2 regions of the Paenibacillus sp. FSL R7-0048 genome follow, and region 2 is predicted to be linked to the other one. Evidence: riboswitches for the same ligand, from Rfam matches in the RefSeq annotation. Region 2 holds a riboswitch; the other holds the start of a gene.
The links. Region 2 has a riboswitch for preQ1 ahead of NSQ91_RS06100 (queuosine precursor transporter). Riboswitches for the same ligand answer to the same signal wherever they lie in the genome.
Positions count from the first base shown of each region.

Region 1: linked by a shared signal. The riboswitch ahead of queF (preQ(1) synthase) and the one ahead of NSQ91_RS06100 (queuosine precursor transporter) in region 2 are both predicted to bind preQ1.

Region 1 is NZ_JBBORF010000001.1:3,883,524-3,893,805, forward strand. It holds gene NSQ91_RS17300 (sugar ABC transporter ATP-binding protein) at 1-1,012, opposite strand, end outside; gene NSQ91_RS17305 (class I SAM-dependent methyltransferase) at 1,238-2,083, opposite strand; gene NSQ91_RS17310 (DMT family transporter) at 2,116-3,030, opposite strand; gene NSQ91_RS17315 (zinc-dependent alcohol dehydrogenase) at 3,173-4,309, opposite strand; gene NSQ91_RS17320 (VanW family protein) at 4,391-5,209, opposite strand; gene NSQ91_RS17325 (cysteine hydrolase family protein) at 5,210-5,731, opposite strand; gene queE (7-carboxy-7-deazaguanine synthase QueE) at 5,867-6,589, opposite strand; gene NSQ91_RS17335 (6-pyruvoyl trahydropterin synthase family protein) at 6,582-7,064, opposite strand; gene queC (7-cyano-7-deazaguanine synthase QueC) at 7,064-7,726, opposite strand; gene queF (preQ(1) synthase) at 7,756-8,229, opposite strand; PreQ1 riboswitch class I at 8,393-8,436, opposite strand; gene NSQ91_RS17350 (hypothetical protein) at 8,750-9,085, shown strand; gene murB (UDP-N-acetylmuramate dehydrogenase) at 9,150-10,061, opposite strand; gene NSQ91_RS17360 (ABC transporter ATP-binding protein) at 10,212-10,282, opposite strand, start outside.
Region 2 is NZ_JBBORF010000001.1:1,399,734-1,410,015, reverse strand. It holds gene NSQ91_RS06140 (energy-coupling factor transporter transmembrane component T family protein) at 1-212, opposite strand, end outside; gene NSQ91_RS06135 (ATP-binding cassette domain-containing protein) at 205-1,062, opposite strand; gene NSQ91_RS06130 (energy-coupling factor transporter ATPase) at 1,047-1,847, opposite strand; gene NSQ91_RS06125 (SDR family NAD(P)-dependent oxidoreductase) at 1,848-2,669, opposite strand; gene NSQ91_RS06120 (MaoC family dehydratase) at 2,672-3,013, opposite strand; gene NSQ91_RS06115 (FAS1-like dehydratase domain-containing protein) at 2,988-3,389, opposite strand; gene NSQ91_RS06110 (thiolase family protein) at 3,386-4,537, opposite strand; gene NSQ91_RS06105 (AMP-binding protein) at 4,534-6,015, opposite strand; gene NSQ91_RS06100 (queuosine precursor transporter) at 6,294-7,007, opposite strand; PreQ1 riboswitch class I at 7,018-7,063, opposite strand; gene NSQ91_RS06095 (methyl-accepting chemotaxis protein) at 7,430-9,118, shown strand.

The DNA.
Region 1 (10,282 bases), 2.5 Mb from region 2:
CGGACAAATACCCAATACCATGCTGTACCGCTTGATGTGGCTGACGTATCCGAACCGATTTTCCATGGAGCATAATTTCACCCTCATCGATGGGATCGGCACCAAATACGGCACGTACAACCTCGGTACGTCCAGCTCCCATTAAACCAGCGAAGCCCAAAATCTCACCTTTATACAGATGAAAGCTAATATCCTTGAACGCATGCCCTCTAGAAAGCTTCCGAACTTCTAAGACAACTTGCTGAGTCTGTTTCGCAATCGTTGGTTTCGACGTTTGATATAATTCACGTCCAACCATCATGCTGATGATCTGATCAATCGTTATTGAATCGGTACGAACGGTATCTACATAACAACCATCACGCATAACTGTAATGCGGTCTGTAATTCGCTTCAATTCATCCATGCGGTGAGAGATATAAATAATTCCCACACCTTTATCTCGTAGCTGCTCAATCATTCGAAATAACTCGTTAATTTCTGTATCTGTTAACGCGGCGGTTGGTTCATCCATGATCAATACCTCGGCTTGGAAAGACAAGGCTTTAGCGATTTCAACCATTTGCTGATTAGCAACAGTCAGGTCTGATACCAAAACTCTGGGATCCAGCTTCAGATTCATTTGATCAAACAGTACCTGTACCCTGCGATTCATCTCCACATCATCAACGAACCATTTCAGAGCTTTACGCGGCTCTCGTCCAATGTAAATGTTTTGGGCGACTGTAAGATGAGGCATTAAATTCAATTCCTGATGGATGATACTAATTCCAAGCTCCTGTGCTTCACGGGTATTAACAATCTCCACTTCATTTCCCTTGTACCACATTTGACCAGCATCCTTGGAATAGACACCTGTCGCAATCTTCATAAGGGTAGACTTGCCAGCGCCATTTTCTCCTACTAACGCATGAACTTCACCACGCTTCAGCTCAAATTGACATTCATTCAAAGCATGAACACCTGGGAAAAACTTGTTGATTCCCTCCATACGAAGCAACACTTCGTTCATTTTGATATCCACCTCAAATTCTTTGAGAATGCCTTAACCCTTAAAGTAATCGCTTTCAATCCGGAATGTAAAATCATTGTATTCCCTATAAGTTGCCATTGTAATGGAATAATCTCCGTAAAAAAGTTTAAAATTTTATGTTTTACATACAAAAAAAGCTGAACCGAGAGCACCTCAGTTCAGCACAAATGTTATACCCTAAAAATCACATGTCAGCGAACCCTCCTAAAGGCTTGCGCCATTTCCAGCCACCAATGTGAAGGTCTTAGGAATTCCCTTATCATACACGTCGGAAGATAGATTAGGTTCTTCTACTAATTGGCGGATCACTAGTCCGCTATTAGCTGCTGCGGTTACAATTTCTCCGAGTGTCCAGCGGCGCCAATACACAACACTATGCTCTTGTTCACCTGCTGGTTTACCTGTGGAAGGCAAATACTTGGAATAGGATACCTTCTTCTCTTCCAATGATGAGTCAAAATAATCTCCGTTTACTTTGTGTTTGCGTACCTTCGCAGTAGATCCCTTCGAGGAAATAAGCTTGGTCGTTACCGGATGAAAATCGCGGAGTACAAATACGCCTCCAGGAGATAGCAATCGGCGAGCTGTTTCCATGAATAGTGTAAGGTTGGTAAAGTAATGAACAATGCCTAACTCTGCAAAGACGATGTCATATGAACCATCAAGGACGTCTTCTGGCAGCTTAAGAATATCTGAGACGATATAGGTTAGTGGTACCCCTGCTTCTTGGGCAAGATCAGCCGCATATCGCGCATTGGCTTCCGAGAAGTCAGCAACCGTTACTTCCGCACCTAGTAATGAGAGTGCCACGGCCTTCATCCCGTTTGAGCCCATTAAATTCATCATTTTCTTACTCTTCACCTCTCCAAAAAAAGAAAGGAGCGGGTGAAGCTTTGCACTTGGTTCCTTTATTAATTTTGCAGCTGCTTCTGACGGTGTACCAAACCGAGTTACCCAAGCGGTATAAGTATCTTCGTTCCAAAGCTCTTCGCTTGTTGGCACAGCGTTTTTTTCTGCCTGATTATTTGAATATTGATTCTGCTCTTCCATCCATTGCTACCCCTTTATGTGTAAAATATCTGTTATGAAACATTCTGAATGGCATCAGCCATCCGGATGGTTTTCCTTCTTCCCGCGTACAAATATACTGCGAGGCCAATCATAACGAGCAGCCCACCTGCCCATTGTAAGGTTGTTAGCTGCTCACCCAAGAGTAAATACGCTAAGATACTGGCACCCACTGGTTCTCCTAAAATGTTCATTGAAACCGTAGTCGCGGATACATATTGTAGTAACCAATTAAACAAAATATGGCCAAACACCGTTGGCACCACTGCTAACAATACAAAGATTCCCCATTCCTTGGCCGGATAATTAAAAAAGGAAATCCCCATGAACAGATTGTATACGGCAAACACGCCAGCGGCTGATAAGAAGACAATCAAGCTATATAAATAAGAGGGCATGCGCACCACTAGCTTTTGACCGATCAGCATATGTACAGCTACCGCGACAGTGCCTCCGACCGATAATAGATCACCTTTTAGATTATCCGCAGAGATGCCGATATCCCCCCAGCCGATAAACACGACACCGCCAATCGCAATGCCAAGCCCTAGAATAGCGGACAGAGCTGTCTTTTCTTTATACAAAAAATAAACACCCAGCATAATGAATACAGGCTCCAGCGCCATGATCATTGTTGAACTAGCTACCGAAGTATACTTTAATGATCCCATCCATAGCAAAAAGTGCAGCGCAAGCATTGCGCCTGAGAGGATGAGCATTAGCCAGTCTTTTTTACGAAGAGCAAAAGCAGCTCCACTATAGGGTCTTGCAAAAGGCAGCATCAGCAGTGAGGTAAATAATAATCTGTACATGCCTTGTATAGATGCAGGTGCATCAGACCATTTAATAAAAATGGCGGAAAAAGAGATGGCCACAATCCCTATCAACATTAATAGTGGAATCGGAAGTGGCTTTTTTTTAAGTTTCACATGTTACGCGTCCTTTCAATATCTTAAGTCACTTATGTTAATTTAACGCAGACCGTGAAAAAATGCATCTATTTTCATAAGATTTCACTAAAAAAAGCACAAGCAATGTCATTTCTGACGAAAGCTCATGCTTCTTAAAAGGCTACGGCTTCAGAACAACCTTGATGCAATCCTCTTTTTTCTCACTAAAAACGTCATAGCCATGCTCCGCTTTACTAATTGGCAGGCGATGCGTAATGATATCTGTAGGATCAAATTTATTTTCTTTAATCATCTTATACAGCAACGGCATATAGTGAATCACCGGCGCTTGTCCCATCTTTAATGAAATGTTCCGTTCAAATAGCTGACCCAGCGGGAACATATTGTAATTAAGTCCATAGACTCCTACAAGCTGGATGGTTCCGAATTTACGTACGATATCTGCGGCCATTCTGAATGCACTGAGCGAGCCTCCTTGCAGCTTCAGAACCGTTTCCACTTTCTCCAAGGCAGATATTTTGGCATCTAGACCCACACAGTCAATAACCACATCTGCGCCCCCACGAGTGATCTCCTTCAAATGAGCCCCAATGTCCTTGATCTCTTCGAAATTATAAACTTCAACATTATTGGTCAGCTTCGCATGTTGCAATCGGTAGCCGATATGGTCAACAGCAATGACTCTAGAGGCACCTTTGATCCAAGCAAACTTTTGAGTTAGCAGTCCAACGGGCCCGCAGCCGAGAACAATGACTGTATCTCCCGGCTTCACTCCCGCGCTTTCTACTCCCCACCAAGCAGTAGGAACGATATCCGATAAGAAAAGAAGCCGCTCATCTTCCATTTCTGCATCCTCAGGAACGACAAAAGGGCCGAAATTACCATAAGGAACCCGCAGCAATTCAGCTTGTCCGCCTGCAAAACCGCCATAAGTATCGGAATAACCAAGATAACCGCCTGTGTCCTTGGCGTCATTTGCATTGTCGCATTGGCTCTCCATCTCATGCTGGCAGAAAAAACACTGCCCACAGGCGACATTAAAGGGGATGATGACTCGGTCACCTTTTTTGACTTTAGTTACGTCAGGACCCACTTCTTCAACAATCCCCATCGGCTCATGACCAATAACATAATCATCATGCATACCTGGAATTTCCCCGTTATAAATGTGCAGATCCGAGCCACAAATCGCCGTAGTGGTAATCCGAACAAGGATGTCATCTTTTTTCTCAAGTGTCGGATCAGCTACTTCTTTAACTTTCACTTTTTTCTTCCCTTGGTAGGTTAGTGCTTTCATGCTGTTAATCCGCTCCTTTGGAGATGGTCTAGAGATATAATTTTCATGCCTTTCTATGTTATATCCCTAAGCCCTAACCCCTTATCCATGAAGAAGCGGAGAATACATCATTAGTGCGTAATTATCAGTTACAGCTTCATCTCCAATTAGATCTCCAGAGCGTGTATATACTTTTCGACTGATCTTGTTACTGCGTATATATCCGCCCCAAGGCTCTAGACTAATCCTATGATCACTTTCGTATACTTCATAATCATAAAGGGCCTGCTCATTGCATCTCCACTCCCCGTGTAAATGGCTATCGTCCAGCCAGAGCTTTAGTTGATACGTTTGAGCGGTGTTATTTTTTAATTGAAGATCCAAATAGTTATAAGAACAGGTCGCCCCGCTTCCAAAAGGTTGCGTACGTTGTTCATCTGGAAATACATCATAACTGTGACGATGCCGTTCCATAACGGTAAGTGGCGTATGCAGTGCCATCCAATAGATCAGATTAGACAACTGGCATAAGCCTCCTCCAACCCCGGAATGAAAACCACCATAATGCAGCACCATACCTTGCAGATACCCTTTTCGCTTAGTGGGCTTACCAATACTTCTCCAGTAGGAAAAAGTCTCCCCCGGGTGCACAACAAGTCCATCCAGCTTCGCAATTGCCAGCCGTAAGTTAGTTATTTTATTGTATTGAAGCACCATATCTACATTCCGAAGACTTCTTAATAACGGGGTAGCATGAGTCATAGCTGCATAAGATAATGTTTCATCCGTACGCTGCCTCGCTATTTTGCTTCGTCCAGTGCACCATTTCAAATATCTTTTCCAAATAAAATATCGTTTGCCAGCAAACAATCTAAGGCGAGAACGCTGAATAGGCTTCATGGCAGCCTGGGGTGTATTCATCTAGAACTGAACCTCGCTTTCAGCTCGTAACTGGGCGAATCTACCTCCAATTATCGCATTATGATGCTTAACGATCTCCCTACTACTCAGAACCCCATTATCAAAGGTGCTATGAGCGTCTGAGACCAGTACACTTTTATATCCCATGCTGTATGCGCGTCTTATTGTCGTATCCAGACAGAATTCACTTTGCATCCCACAGATCACCAGATTCGTAATCCCGAGCTTCTGGAGTTCATCTTGCAGTTCCGTTCGGTGAAAAGCATCCCAAGTAGGCTTCTCAACGATAACTTCGCCTTCCTGCGGTGTGATGCGGTGACTGATCTGCCAAGTGGGTGTACCTTTTGTGTACTCCTCATCTTCGGTATGTTGAATATACACAATAGGAGTACCTGCTAATCGAGCTTTTTGCTGAAGGGAGACAATCCTGTCCATCACACCCTCTTCATCGTACAGCTTTAGATCATAGGAGAACATGGCTTCTTGAACATCGATAATTAATAGTGCTGTTGATTGTTCCAAATGAATAACCTCCAAGAGCTTTTTTCAAAATCATACCAGAAACTGGGACAGACTATCTACCTACTAGAAGTTACAAATGTTAAAAATAAAAACCGAGTATCTGTAAGCAGATACCCGGACGATTTCATCAATCTTTTACTTGCCACGCTTATTATGCCAGATCAATGCATGCAGCTGTGGAAGTACACGAACCTTGTTCATATCCGAATCCACGATTACTTTATTAAACAACCACTCCAGCCTTCCCAGAAGTCGAGCAGAAATGTTGCCCTCTTCCGTGACATCATCATTACCAGGCTGCAGAAAGAGCTGCACATTCGGATATCGCTGGTGAACGTTTTTCGCATAATCAAAATCCTTATCATCAAACACTACGACCTTCAAGCTATGCGTAGAACGACCCAGTTTCTCCATCTTACTCATGATGTTATCTAGCATTTCCCAATTCGTTGTCATTCCTGAGCTTGGGGGTTTAGGACTGATTGTCAGCACATCCACGTCATTGAACCAATCCTGCCATTTACTCCCCTGAGTTTCTATCGCTGCTTTTATTCCACGCTCATGAAGCAGTTTGATGAAGGTACCTATTCCTTCACCAATCAAGGCAGGATTACCGCCTGAAATCGTAACACAGTCGAAATTATCTCCAGCTAACGCCAATAATTCATTTATGATTTCTTCTGCTTCCATCATGCGAACCTTATTCTTAGCCGTACCATCCCAAGTAAAAGCGGAGTCACACCAGCCGCAACGATAATCGCAGCCATAGGTGCGGACAAACATCGTCTTCACTCCAATTACCGCACCTTCGCCTTGAATAGTTGGACCGAACATTTCAATTACAGGAATCTTACTCACAGTCACAGCCTCCATACAAACGGTAGGATGGCCCTTCATCCGGAACATCTTCAGCCAGCACCTCTGCCCAAGAGGTTGGAGTCTCCCATAGCTTTACCGAGTACAAAGGCAACCCTGCTTGCTTAAGCTTGTAGGCAATATATGAAGACATATTCTCTACTGTGGTGCGGAAAGACAACAAGGCTACTTTGGAGCCCGTATTCGTTAACGTCTCTAACACAGGTTCATTTCCCATGGCAAGAAAAGCGTGATCTAAACGATCTACAAGGCTTTGTTGTACTGTCATTTTGATATCGCTGAAATCAATGACGAAACCTTCATCCGAGTGGCCTTCCGCGGCCATAGGTTTGCCCTTAAGCACTACTTCGAGCTTATAAGTATGTCCGTGCAGGTTGCTGCATTTCCCTTTGTGTCCCACTAACTGGTGTGCCGCATCGAACGTAAATATTTTGCAGACTGAAACCTCGTTAAGCATTAAGAACCGGCCTCCATTCTCTCCACCTCATATTGCTCAAGACCACGCTGACGCAATAGACAGGCTGGACAAGTACCGCAGCCACTGCCAATAATACCGTTGTAACAGGTCAGTGTGTGTTCGCGAACATAATCAAAATACCCAAGTTCATCGGCCATTTTCCACGTTTCTTTTTTATCCAGCCACATTAGGGGAGTGTGGATCGCAAACTCATAGTCCATAGATAAGTTCAGCGTAACATTCAATGATTTCACAAAAACATCACGGCAGTCCGGATAACCGCTAAAGTCCGTTTGGCAAACCCCAGTGACGATATGGGAGTAGCCCAGTTGTTTAGCTAATATTGCGGCAAAAGATAAAAACAACAAATTCCGTCCATCAACGAAAGTACTTGGAAGCTCATCTCCTTCACCAGCCACGATATCTATATCCTGACGGGTAAGTGCATTGGGTGCCAGCTGATTGAGCAGCCCCAGATCAAGAATATGCTGTTTTACATTAAACTTAGCTGCTATCGCTGTTGCAACTTCGATTTCAGCCGCATGACGTTGATTATAGTTGAAAGTAACTACCTGCACTTCCTCATACTGCTGCAATGCCCAAACCAGGCAAGTGGTGCTATCTTGTCCGCCGCTGAATACGACGAGTGCTTTTTTGTTCATATGAATCTCTCCTTATCACAAGTTGGAATTTAGCGGTTGTCCACTTTTTCTGGATAGAGGTCGTGATTGATTAAGCGGTGTTCCGCCATCGCCTCATACTTCGTACCCGGTCTTCCATAGTTGCAATAAGGATCAATTGAAATGCCTCCGCGCGGAGTGAACTTGCCCCATACCTCAATGTAACGCGGATCCATCAGTGAGATCAGATCATTCATAATAATGTTGACACAGTCCTCATGAAAATCACCATGGTTGCGGAAGCTAAACAGATACAGCTTTAATGATTTGGACTCCACCATTTTTTGTTCAGGAAAATACGAAATATACAGCGTGGCAAAATCCGGCTGACCCGTTACAGGACACAAGCTAGTGAACTCAGGGCAGTTGAATTTAACAAAATAATCACGCCCGGGATGTTTGTTATCAAACACCTCCAGAATGTCTGGATCATAACCAAACTTGTACTGTGTTCCCTGATTACCAAGCAAAGTAACTTCTTGCATTTCCTCTTTCAATCTTCCTTCTGACACGACAAAAAACCCCTCTCTTTTCCTTCGGCCTTGGCCGGTAATGGAAAGAAGAACGAGATTTCGAAAACTTGGCTCCACTAAGAAGAAACGGAAGCAACGTCCGGATAAAGGACAGCAACCGCTTGTACTGTTTAATATATTCTTAGTTTTTTATAGAGGGAGTTCGCGAACCTCTCCTGCACAACTTTAGCGCAGACTTCTTCTTAAAGCATATTGCGTCTTGAACTATACCATGGGTAGCCCGCTCCTGACAAGTTCTACTCTTTACTGTTACCTTATATAGATCAACAAATAACTCCAGGTTACCGCGGATAGATCTGCGTATGTAGAGTTTATGAAGTTCAAAAACAATGCCAATTTGCTCGTGAATTTATTTTTTAATCACATGAATTATTCATACAGTTAATTAATATGTGGCAAAAAAAAGGATTCAAATCCTAAGAAAAGGGTAACTTATTCATAATAATCTTCGAGCTAAGGGTGGGAGCATTTTATGGAACAAAGTATACAGCAGCTTATGGATTGGCTTAACAATCATTTGAATGAAACAATCGCTATTGAAAAGAAAGAACTTCGTGATTTGGATAAAGTTCATTTCAATTTAGAGTCCGTAGATTTCCGGAGTGCAGACGACGTAATTGATGAATATCTTGGAAGTGCACTGATATTAAGAGGTTTTGGCAGCACACTTAACGCCGATGGTGAACTGGTATCCCTGCCACAATCCACTTATGATTTAGCTGTTGAAGGTCTTCAAATCGTAGACTTAGCCGACCGCAAGGCAGAAATAACTACGGACAGAGCTAATTACACCCTTTCAGTAGATTAAACGAACATGATTATGATAAGCAAAAAGAGCCCACAGTGATCTGCGGGCTCTTTTTGCTTATCATTTATTCTTCTCCAATGATCTCCACTTCCGTTTCCAGCTCTACACCGAATTTATCCTTCACAGTCGCTCTTACATGGTGGATTAGCCCGATGTAATCACTGGCTGTTGCATTATCTGCATTCACAATAAATCCCGCATGCTTCTTGGATACCTCAGCACCGCCGATTCTTGTACCCTGTAAGCCGCTCTCTTGAATTAACTGACCTGCAAAACGGCCTGGAGGCCGCTTAAATACACTCCCACAGGATGGATACTCAAGCGGTTGCTTCGATTCACGTAAATAAGTTAGTTCATCCATTTTTGCCTTGATCGTTAAAACATCACCGGAAGTCATAGCAAATTTGGCCTCAAGTACAATATACTCACCGCTTGCGAATACACTTTTTCTGTATCCCCATTGCAGCTCATCTCCTTGCAGAGTTACCAATTGCCCGTTCTTATTTATAGCTAGTGCACTATGCAGGACATCTTTGATCTCACCGCCATAAGCACCTGCGTTCATATAGAGCGCTCCACCAACTGTTCCTGGAATGCCACAGGCGAACTCAAGACCCGTAAGCTCCTTATCACGCGCATATCTGGAAACATCAATTATTTTGGCACCACATTGCGCATATAAGAGATTGTCGCGAATTCCCATTTCGGTAAGTCCTGCTGTTTGCAGAACGATTCCACGTACCCCTCCATCACGGATAATCACATTGGAGCCATTCCCAAGTACCGTAAGGGTTATCCCATTTTGTTCTGCATATGTAACGATCTTTTGAATTTCATCATAAGTAGCTGGTGCAGCCAAAATATCAGCTTTGCCGCCCATTTTAGTGTACACGTGATCTTTTAAATTCTCATGACTTTTCACTATTCCTGCGGTCATTAGCTGCTCTAGATCATCTTGAATTTTGTCAATATTCATGTTTTCATGCTCCTTTAACCATGTATAAATGATGGTCCTTGATCTATTTTAAAGAGTTATTATGAAATTGTAGGCAACCACAACTGTAACAACGAACAGGCTCCCTTGTCAATGACGGGAGCCTGTTCGTTGTATGATTTTAGATGATAATTACACAGCTTTATAGGCAGCAAGCTCGTAAGGAAGACACAGTGGCACACCCGTACGTGGATCCGGAACGA
Region 2 (10,282 bases):
CGTAGCCCTCGCCAAAAAAAATGCACAGGAACTTTAGACAGTAATAACATTCCCAATACAAAAAAGGTTGCAACAACATAACTAAGCCCCGTACCAAGCATCATAAAGCTAAGCATGAGCATCACGATACTTACAAGCTTTGTACGAGGATCTAAACGATGAAAAATCGAATGTGTCTCCACATATTGACCGACTAATACGGAATCAGCCATGCCCTTGCCCCCTCGAATGCCAAATCGGCAAAATCGCTTCGAAGATATCCTGCTCTTTACAGCTGGCAACTTCAATCTTCTGACCAGATAATTCCTCCACTAGCTTCAAGAGCTGTACGGGTTCAGGCAAGGATAGTCCAAGTTCCAGCAGTAATTCTTCCTTTTCCAGAAACAATGTTCTGGTATCATGATGCCCTTTTAACTGACCTTCATGAAAAACCATGACCTCATCTGAGAATTCGGCAACATCACCCATCTGATGCGAAACGAAGAGGATGGTGCGATTGTCTTGTTGCTGCCATTCCTTTAGTAGCCTCAGCAAAGACACTTGGCTAGCTGGATCGAGACCCGCTGTCGGTTCATCCAATATCAGCAGCTTCGGATTTGTCATCAGTACAGAGGCAATAGCTACACGGCGCTTTTCACCACCACTTAGCTGGAATGGATTTAAGGGGAGAATCCCCTCTGGCAAACCCACTTGCGGCAAGATCATTTCAATCGCCTCTGTAATTTGCTGACGTGAAGCACCCTGCTGATTCAGAGCAAAAGCAAGCTCCTTATGCACCGTTGTTTCGAATAGCTGATGCTCCGGATATTGAAAAACGAAACCCAACTCGGGGACAACCTTTAAGCGTCCTTTAGCATCTCTGCTGGCAGGCTGCTGGTTAATCCAATAGTCTCCTTTTACGGTGGGAATCAAGCCCTTCAGCACTTTGACAAAGGTAGACTTTCCTGCGCCTGTTGGACCGATAATAGAAATCCATTTGCCTTCAGGAATAGTGCAGTTTATATTGCGCAAAGCCACATGATCGGCATAGTTCACACTTAGATTTTTTAATTGGTAGACCATTGTGATCGAATTATCCCCTTCCAATCGGCTGTTAGCGGTGCTGCTGAATGGAGCAATGTATGTACACGCACTGCGAAGGGCAGTTGTAATTGATAGTCCGCAACAGGCATGGATTCAAAAAAAGTCAGTGGATCGCCGTCAAACTCAAGTCGTCCTTGGTGCAGGAGCAATACGCGTTCTGCTGCAAGCACTTCCTCCATATGGTGGGTGATATGAATTAGGGTCAGGCCTTGACGATGCAGCTCTTGCATAATAGAAAGAACCTGCTGTCTTCCCTGAGGATCAAGCATTGAGGTAGCCTCGTCAAAAATAATGACTTGCGGGCGCATCGCCAATATAGCTGCGATAGCGACACGTTGCTTTTGACCTCCAGATAGCTGATGTGGCATAGCTTCCAGATAATCCTCCATATGAACGGCCTGTAAGGCATGATCCAATCGGCTGCGCATTTCCTCCCTCGGCACACGGATATTCTCCAAACCAAAAAGCACCTCATCCATAACGGTTGTGGTGATAAATTGATCCTCTGGATTCTGAAAAACAAAACCGATTTGCTGATGAATCTCCGCAAGATCCGTTGGTTTTGCTGTGTCCAAGCTCTTAAATTGTACAGTCCCTTTTCGCGGCAGCAGCAGTCCGTCCATGAGCTTTGCAATAGTGGATTTGCCAGAACCATTCGCCCCGACTATCGCCACAAACTCCCCTGCGTCTATCGTAAAGCTAATATCCTCCAGAAGAGGTTGTCCTTTTTTATAATAAAAACAAACTTGATCGAAGGTAAGCATTTATTCAGTCCCCTTTTGACGGTGCCAAGCAGCAAAAAATGCCTCAATGCTACTCTCGGAAAATGCAGGTGCAGGCTTCTCCCATTTTGTCACTTTTGATCCATTCACAGCAAAGATTTCACCGGTTAAATCCGCGTCGGACTCCCTCAACAATGCAGTCACGAAGGAAGCAATAGCCTCCGCGTCACCTATTCTCCAAAAATCAGGCAAAGGTTCATTACGACTGAAATATTTTTCCTTCAAATGGTCAATTATAGGTCTGGTCATATCCGTTAATGCCGCTGGAGAAATCGCATTGACCCTAATCTGGTCACGTTTCAGCTCTGCTGCGAGCGTCCACATCATGCCCAGTATTCCAGCCTTGGCTGCACTATAATTCACCTGACCTACGGAACCTGCTAGTCCAGCAGCAGAGGTCATCAACAGGATATCCCCACCTGTTTCACGCATATGTGGTAATACTCGTTGAATGCAATAATAAGTGCCATTTAAATGCACATCCAGAACATTCTTCCACTGTTCATCCGTCATACGTTGACATTTCTGATCCTGCACAATTCCCGCGTTAGCTATCAACACCTCGATACGACCGTATCGGGCAATGACCTCACCTACCATGGCAGTGACTGCGACGGAATCGGCTACATTAGCAGCGTACCCTAGTGCCTCTCCGCCTGCCTGGCGGATCTCGCGCACAACCTCATCAATTAAGACTTGTTTCGTACCATTTACAACCACTATATAACCTGACTTGCCAAGCTGCATGGCGATACTACGTCCGATCCCTCTTGTTGCTCCAGTAATTAAGGCCACTTTATTCATCACTACACCTCTTTCACTGCAAAAGCTCCCGCAGCAATAACATCGCCAGCTTCTGTTGTAAGGATCACTTTCACAAAGCAATCGTCCTCTGCAAAATCAAAAATTACGACACTATCGACCTCTATTGGCTTATGAAATTTCATATCATATTGAGTGATCCACTGTGTAGGGTGCTCAGCAATATACAAAGATTGGGCTAATCCCATAAGATACATCCCATGTGCGATGGGTCGCTCCAAACCAGCCTTGGCTGCGGCCTCTGCATCTAGATGTATAGGCGCCAAATCTTGGGAAGCAGTTGCATATTGCCGGATAGCCTCAGCTGTTATGCACTTTTTTATCATGATCATCACCTACCCGAATTAACACCGTTTCTGCGGTGACTATTAGCTTACCCTCACACCTACAAACCAGCGTATGTGTGTAAAAAGTCAGTTTACCCTGTCTGCCTTCTTTTTGCACCTCGCCCGTTAACGCTAATTCACAATCCAAAATCATCCCCGCCGTAATCGGAGCCTGATATGAAAATTTCTGAGTGCCGTGAAGCAAGGGTTCACCGATGATTAACCAAGGAATATCGAAGTCTTGCCAGAAAATAATAGGCATCGTCGCAGGAGCGATCAGCTTTCCATTTATCGTCTGCACGGGTGCTTCAATACTCTGTGCATAGTCCGAAATCCATTCAGCAGTCATATGGATCTGATGTCGGACACTGTTCATTCTATAACCTCCACGAGTGTTGCCAGACCTATCCCACCGCCGATTCCCAGAGTAGCAAGCCCTCGTTGGTAAGGGGCATGTTGCATTTCAGCACATAAGCGAGTCATTAACATAGCCCCGGAAGCTCCGTATGGATGGCCTATTGCTAATGCCCCCCCGCCAAGATTGACCTTTTCCTGTGGAATTTGAAGCTCGTTCAGTGATGCCAATACTTGTGAAGCAAAAGCTTCGTTAAACTCTACGATATCTAAATCGGCAACGGTAAGCTTTTGGCGTTCTAACACCTTTTGCACAGCTGGTACAGGCCCCATACCTAAATAGTTCGGATCTACACCCGCAGCTTGCGCATCCACGACCCGCAAAATAGGGGTAAGCTTAAGCTGCTGGCATTTCTCACGAGACATCATTAATAGAAGCGCTGCGCCATCATTAATAGGACAGGCATTTCCAGCAGTGACGGTACCCTTTTCTTCAAAAATTGGCGGCAGCTTTTGCAGCTTGTCCAGACTCGTATTTGCCCGAGGACATTCGTCGGTGCTCACCCACTGCCCCTCTACCTGAAGAGGTACTATCTCCTGGTGAAACCGGTCACTTTGCTGAGCATGAACCGCCTTTTGATGGCTTTTTAAGGCATATTGATCCTGCTCTTCTCGAGAAATCCCGTATTTCCTAGCTACATTCTCTGCAGCAATTCCCATATCCGGATCACCGTAAGAGCTAGGCGTAAAATGTGCACGGGTATACAGCTGTGGAACCCCCATTAACGTCTGTGGTCTAGCCATTTTCCATGGAGCACGGCTCGTACTTTCGACACCACCTGCTAAATAAATCTCACCAGCGCCGCTTTGAATCAGTCTTGCTGCTATATTAATTGCCTCTAGCCCAGATCCGCACTGACGATCCACGGTGACGCCCGGAACCGAAACAGGCAGCCCCGCTTCAAGCGCAGCTACCCGGGCAATATTACCTCCTGGGCCCACAACATTCCCAATAATGACATCATCGATCAGTTCTTTAGGCAAGTTCGTTTCGGCTACAATATGCTGAATAAGCGGCGCCAGTAATGCCTCCGGCTCAAGTGTACTTAATAAGCCACCCATTCTGCCAACCGGTGTACGTTTTGCCATGACAATTACTGCTTCTATCATATCATCGCTCTTTTCACATAGTCTTTCATCGCTTGCCGGGCAATTTTCCCGCTACTTGTATAGATAAATTCATCCACGGTTAGCAGCTGCTTCGGCGCTTTGTAGCTCGCTAAATACTGGCGGCAATAATTCTTAATTTCTTCGACAGATAAATGCTGTTCTCCGCTCCACTTCACGAGGGCTATCAGCTGTTCTCCCCAGTAATCGTCAGGCACGCCAAGCACCATCACTTCATCTATTTCCGGAAGAAACTCCAGCACCCTCTCTATTTCTTCCGGATAAACGTTCAGCCCTCCGGATATGATTTTATTCTTCAAACGTCCCGCCATATATAAATAACCAGCTTCATCCTGATAAACATAGTCTTCTAAAACAAGCCATCCCTCTCTAAAAGCTGCTGCTGTCTCATTCGGCAATTGATGGTAGCCTAAAAATATCATATCACTACGCACATATAGCTGCCCAATCTCCCCAGGAGGGACTTCCCGGAACTGGTCATCACGAATGGAAATTTGCACACCGGGATAAGGTTTGCCTACAGAGGTCGGATTATGCTCGGTCAGAACATTCAAATAACTAATATAGCTCGCTTCTGAAGAACCGTAGGATTCATAAAGCCGCGCTCCACCAAACACTTCCATGCCCCTTTTCTTGGACAACTCCGACCACTTTGCACCTGAGCTAATAATCGCATCAATCTGTATCTGCCCAGGTACAGCCTGCTGCATCATGGATTCGATCATTGTTGGTACGACGAACAGCACCACGCCCGGAATTTGCTGGCACAACTCTAACACCTGCGTGGCACTAAATTTTTGTGTGATATGAAAGGTTGCTCCACCATATAGACTCTGCATTACGGCGAATAAGGATAGGGAATGCACAAATGGACCTGGTGCCAAAACATCCTTCATAGCGTCCAATTCAAAAGCAATATTCGAAACCTCAAAGCTTTTTAACCATGATAAATGGGTACGCATATAACCTTTGGGCAATCCGGTTGTGCCTGAAGTAAAGCCAATAAATAATAATTCATTCGTCTCATCCAACTCAGCCTCCGGCTTCAGGGCAGCCAGCCACTGATCATAGGAACCTGTTCGTTCATTTGAGAAGGTCAATGTTTGGATCATTTGATCCTTGAAGGTCAGATTCTTTGCGGCTTCCGGCTCGGCAAAAATCATTGTCGGCTGGCACTGCTCTATAATAACCTGCAGTTCATTAGCACTCCACTTGGGATCTAAGGGAATGGGAACACAGCCCGCATAAATCGCCCCCAAAAAAACCTCAACAAATTCAATACGATTCGTAGATAAAATCGCGATTTTGTCATGCCTCAGACCCTTTTGCTGTAAGCCATTCGCGATTCTCCGCATCGTTTTTACTAATGTGGCATAGGTATGACTTGCTTGGTCATGGGTTAAGGCAATGCTGTCGGGCTGCTGTGCTGCATGACGCAGTATAGGAACTACTAGATTCATCCTAGATCACACCTGTTCGTATTTTCTGTGACTACCGATTATATACATTCTCTTCAATCGGACTGCCCCGCAAGTCCAGCCCAAACTAAAGGATATGTGATAAGCGCCATCGCCGGCGCTCCTGTTAAACTAACCCGCTAGAATTGCTACGATAGCTTATTTTAGCTTTATATTATTTTTATGTACACATCTTTCATGTAACTATTAAGTCCATCTTACAACGAAAAAACAGCCAGCACGCATCGATTATGATCGGTACGCGCTGGCTGTATTGTTGTTTAGTCCTTCTTTTGAACGGATGATGGTGAACCCTCTTCAGCAAAAATAAAGGTTCGGGCGATATATAAGATAGGTGTGCTTACTGCGGTTAGTAAGAACTTCGCTAGATAAGTCGTAAGCAAAATTTCAAGCCATACATTCCAGTCATACAAGCCCGCAAACGCAATGGTACAGAAAATAAGTGTATCCACAAAGGAGCTAATCATCGTACTACCGTTGGAACGAATCCACAGCTGACTTGAGGTGCTGTAATATTTCCGAATCCAAGAGTACAACCGAACATCTAGGAACTGACTAATGAAGTAAGCAGTAAGACTACCCAAAGCTAGTCGAGGCATCAGCCCAAAAATCGTCTCCAAAGAAGACTGAGCGATATCGGTCTCCTGCGGCTTAAATACTAGTACCATCTGCATAATGACTGTAGTCATAAGCAAGGTGAAGAAACCAAACCAGACCGCTTTACGTGCTTCCGCTCTTCCGTACTTCTCATTAAGTAAATCGCTGGTCATATATAAAGTGACATACATCGTATTTCCGAGTGTCATCACAATATCAAATGGCATAGCAATCGTCTTAGCTACCTGAATGTTAGCAATTACAGTAGCAATACCTACCCAGGCGTACATTCCACTTTTCCCGAACAAGCGGTAACAGAGTAGAAAAAAAGCAAAATTGACAATAACAAATAAAACTCCCCACAGCAAATTAAACATATTACTGAAATTCCTCCTAGTTTTGTTTACGCGGGATGGTTACGAACCGCGGCTTACAATATTAAATTTTCGGAACAAAACATTAATATTCTATCACAATAGCGCTTAACAATCCATAAAAATAATATTTTTATATGAAATTGGTAGTTCCATTTCTTTTTTTTCGCCAATTATCTAAAATAGTCAGCAATAATTCATTTTTTTCAGAAAAAAATGCTCTATAGGACAAAACTTTCACTATTCATCCAGAGGTTAATTCTATAGAATAGTATCAAACACCTTATTCCCGATCCATTTAGTAGAAATATGACATAACTATGGAATATATCTCGGGTCGCCAATTTCCAGCAGTTGGCATGGAGTATCTAGTGAAGACTAAAAAAGAAATGACCTCACCGTCCATAAAAAAAGGAGAGAACGATATGTTTCGTATCAAGCATTCGATCAGTCGCAAATTTACGCGTTTATTATTTGTTGTTCTGTTGCTCACGTCTCTTTTGTTAAGCACCAGCTTCTATTTTATCTCTATCAGTATCTTCAACAGCTATGTTATGCCGCAGATTAACAAAATCCTTACTGCCGCTGCTCAGGACGTATATAAGAATCTCAACGTAATGCACGCCCAGCAAACCCTAAATAAGAACGATCAGTCTGCCACCAATCTCGAGTTCTATTTTCAGGAAAAGAGGAAACAGCATGGAGTGGAAACCATTTTTCTGGTCAATCTGAAGGGGAAAGAAGCTGAGATTCTATCCGCAGATCACGATGCAAAATTGCAACGGGCAGAAAGTGTCACCGTATCCTCTGCAATGCAACAAGCCTCTAAAGGAAAAACTGGACTAAGCGATACATATAGCGACGCACATGGTATACATAAAACAGCTTATATCGGTATTCCCGGAAGTACGATGGTTATCGGTGTAAGCAGTGACGTAAGCTTCATTCAAGAAAAAACAGACAGTATTCTATGGACAAGTGCCGGAATCACACTTCTGACGTTGATCATCGGCCTAACTGGTGCATGGTTCATGAGTGTGCGTATAACACGTCCAATCTCAAAACTGGCAGCTTATAGTGCCCGGCTCGCAGAGGGAGATTTCACCGAAGAATTATCAGTTAAAGGAAATGACGAAGTTGCACAGTTGTCCGTAGGCTTCCAAGCGATGACCCAACGCCTGAAAGAAATGATTGGACATGTACTGGTAACCTCTAATACTGTCGTTGCGGATTCCAACTCTTTAAAAGAACGTGTTGAGGTTCTCAATGATATGGCGGAACACTCCAGCTCATCGGTAGTAGAAATCGGCAAAGGTAGTACGACTATCGCTAGCAGTGCATCAGATAACTCGAGAGCAATGGAAGAAATCAATTTAGGCATTCAAAGTATTGCCTCAGCAGCGAATGAAGTCACGGAGCAAATCAGTGAGGCTTCCGCTGAAGCAAGTGGCGGTAATGAAATTGCTCAAAGCGCTGTGCTGCAAATGCGCCAGGTTGAACGTGCTTCCCTACAGTCGCTGGATCAATTACAAATCATGAATGAGCGTTCAGTAATGATCGGAGAAGTCGTTCACAGCATTACTGAAATTACGAAACAGATCCAAATGCTGTCGCTGAATGCTTCAATTGAAGCTGCACGCGCAGGAGAGCATGGACGCGGCTTTGCTGTTGTTGCGGGAGAAGTACGCAAGCTGTCTGAACAATCCCGTAACGCAAACGAACAGATCCGTGACTTCCTACTTGGGCTTCAAGAAGATATGAGTCGCTCCGTTACCGAGATGAACCACGTGAATTCTGAGGTTGCCTCTGGAGTCGGCAAAGTAGCAGAAGCAGGTGATGCCTTTAATCACCTCCTGATTCTTATCCAAAGCATCAATCACAGCATCCAATCCGTATCTGCGGCTACACAGCAAATCTCAGCAAGTACAGAAGAAGTCAGTGCTTCCGTCGAAGAAACTGCACAAATTACATCAAGATCGCAAGAAAGTGCGGACACACTCGCTGCTAACTCAGAGCGGCAGCGCGTCGAACTGGAAGGCCATGCAGAAACCGTTAAACATCTGTATGAGCAAGCCAAGAAACTCCAAGAAGCTGTGCAGCAATTTAAGATTTAACGCTTGTAAATTAAAACCCCCGTTCACACGAAAGTGTTGAACGGGGGTTTTTAGTTTGCGATGGCTCGCTTAGACTTGGGGGCATACGCTAGGCTTGCGCGGAACCTCGATTAGACTTGGCTACATGCGCTAGCTTGCGCGATACTCTCGTTTAGACTCGGCACGCCATTTGCCGCTGGCTTGCGCGATACTCTCGCTTAGACTCGGCGCGTCATTTGCTACTGGCTTGCGCGATAATCTCGCTTAGACTCGGCGCGTCATTTGCTGCTGGCTTGCGCGATACTCTCGCTTAGACTCGGCGCGTCATTTGCTGCTGGCTTGCGGACTCAGATGCCGCTATTACTCGAAAAACTGCCATTTGGAGACTTTTTCGGACTCGAGAGACGCTATTGCCTCATAATCAACCCAGACTCAGCCTATTTCGCTCAAATAGCGCCTCTGGTGTCCGAAAACGCTCCAAATTAACCCTTTTATCGCAAATAAGATCTCCTGAGTCCGGAGCCAAGTTACCTACAGCAAATTACTCAAAGTTCATCCGTCGATGTTACCTACAGCAAATTACTCAAAGTTCCTCCGTCGATGTTACCTACAGCAAATTACTCAAAGTTCATCCGTCGATGCTACTTACTGCAAATTACTCAAAGTTCCTCCGTCGATGCTACCTACAGCAAATTACTCAAAGTTCCTCCGTCAATGCTACCTACTGCAAATTACTCAAAGTTCATCCGTCGATGCTACCTACAGCAAACTACTCAAAGTTCCTACGTGGATGCTACTTACTGCAAATTACTCAAAGTTCATCCGTCGATGCTACCTACAGCAAATTACTCAAAGTTCATCCGTGGCGCTACCTACTGCAAATTACTCAAAGTTCATCCGTGGATGCTACCTACTGCAAATTACTCAAAGTTCATCCGTCGATGCTACCTACAGCAATAGACTCGGCTACATGCGCTAGCTTGCGCGAAGCTCTCACTTAGACTCAGCACGCCATTTGCTACTGGCTTGCGGACTCAGATGCCGCTATTACTCGAAAAACTGCCATTTGGAGGCTTTTTCGGACTCGAGAGACGCTATTGCCTCATAATCAACCCAGACTCAGCCTATTTTGTTCAAATAGCGTCTCTGGTGTCCGAAAACGCTCCAAATTAACCCTTTTATCAC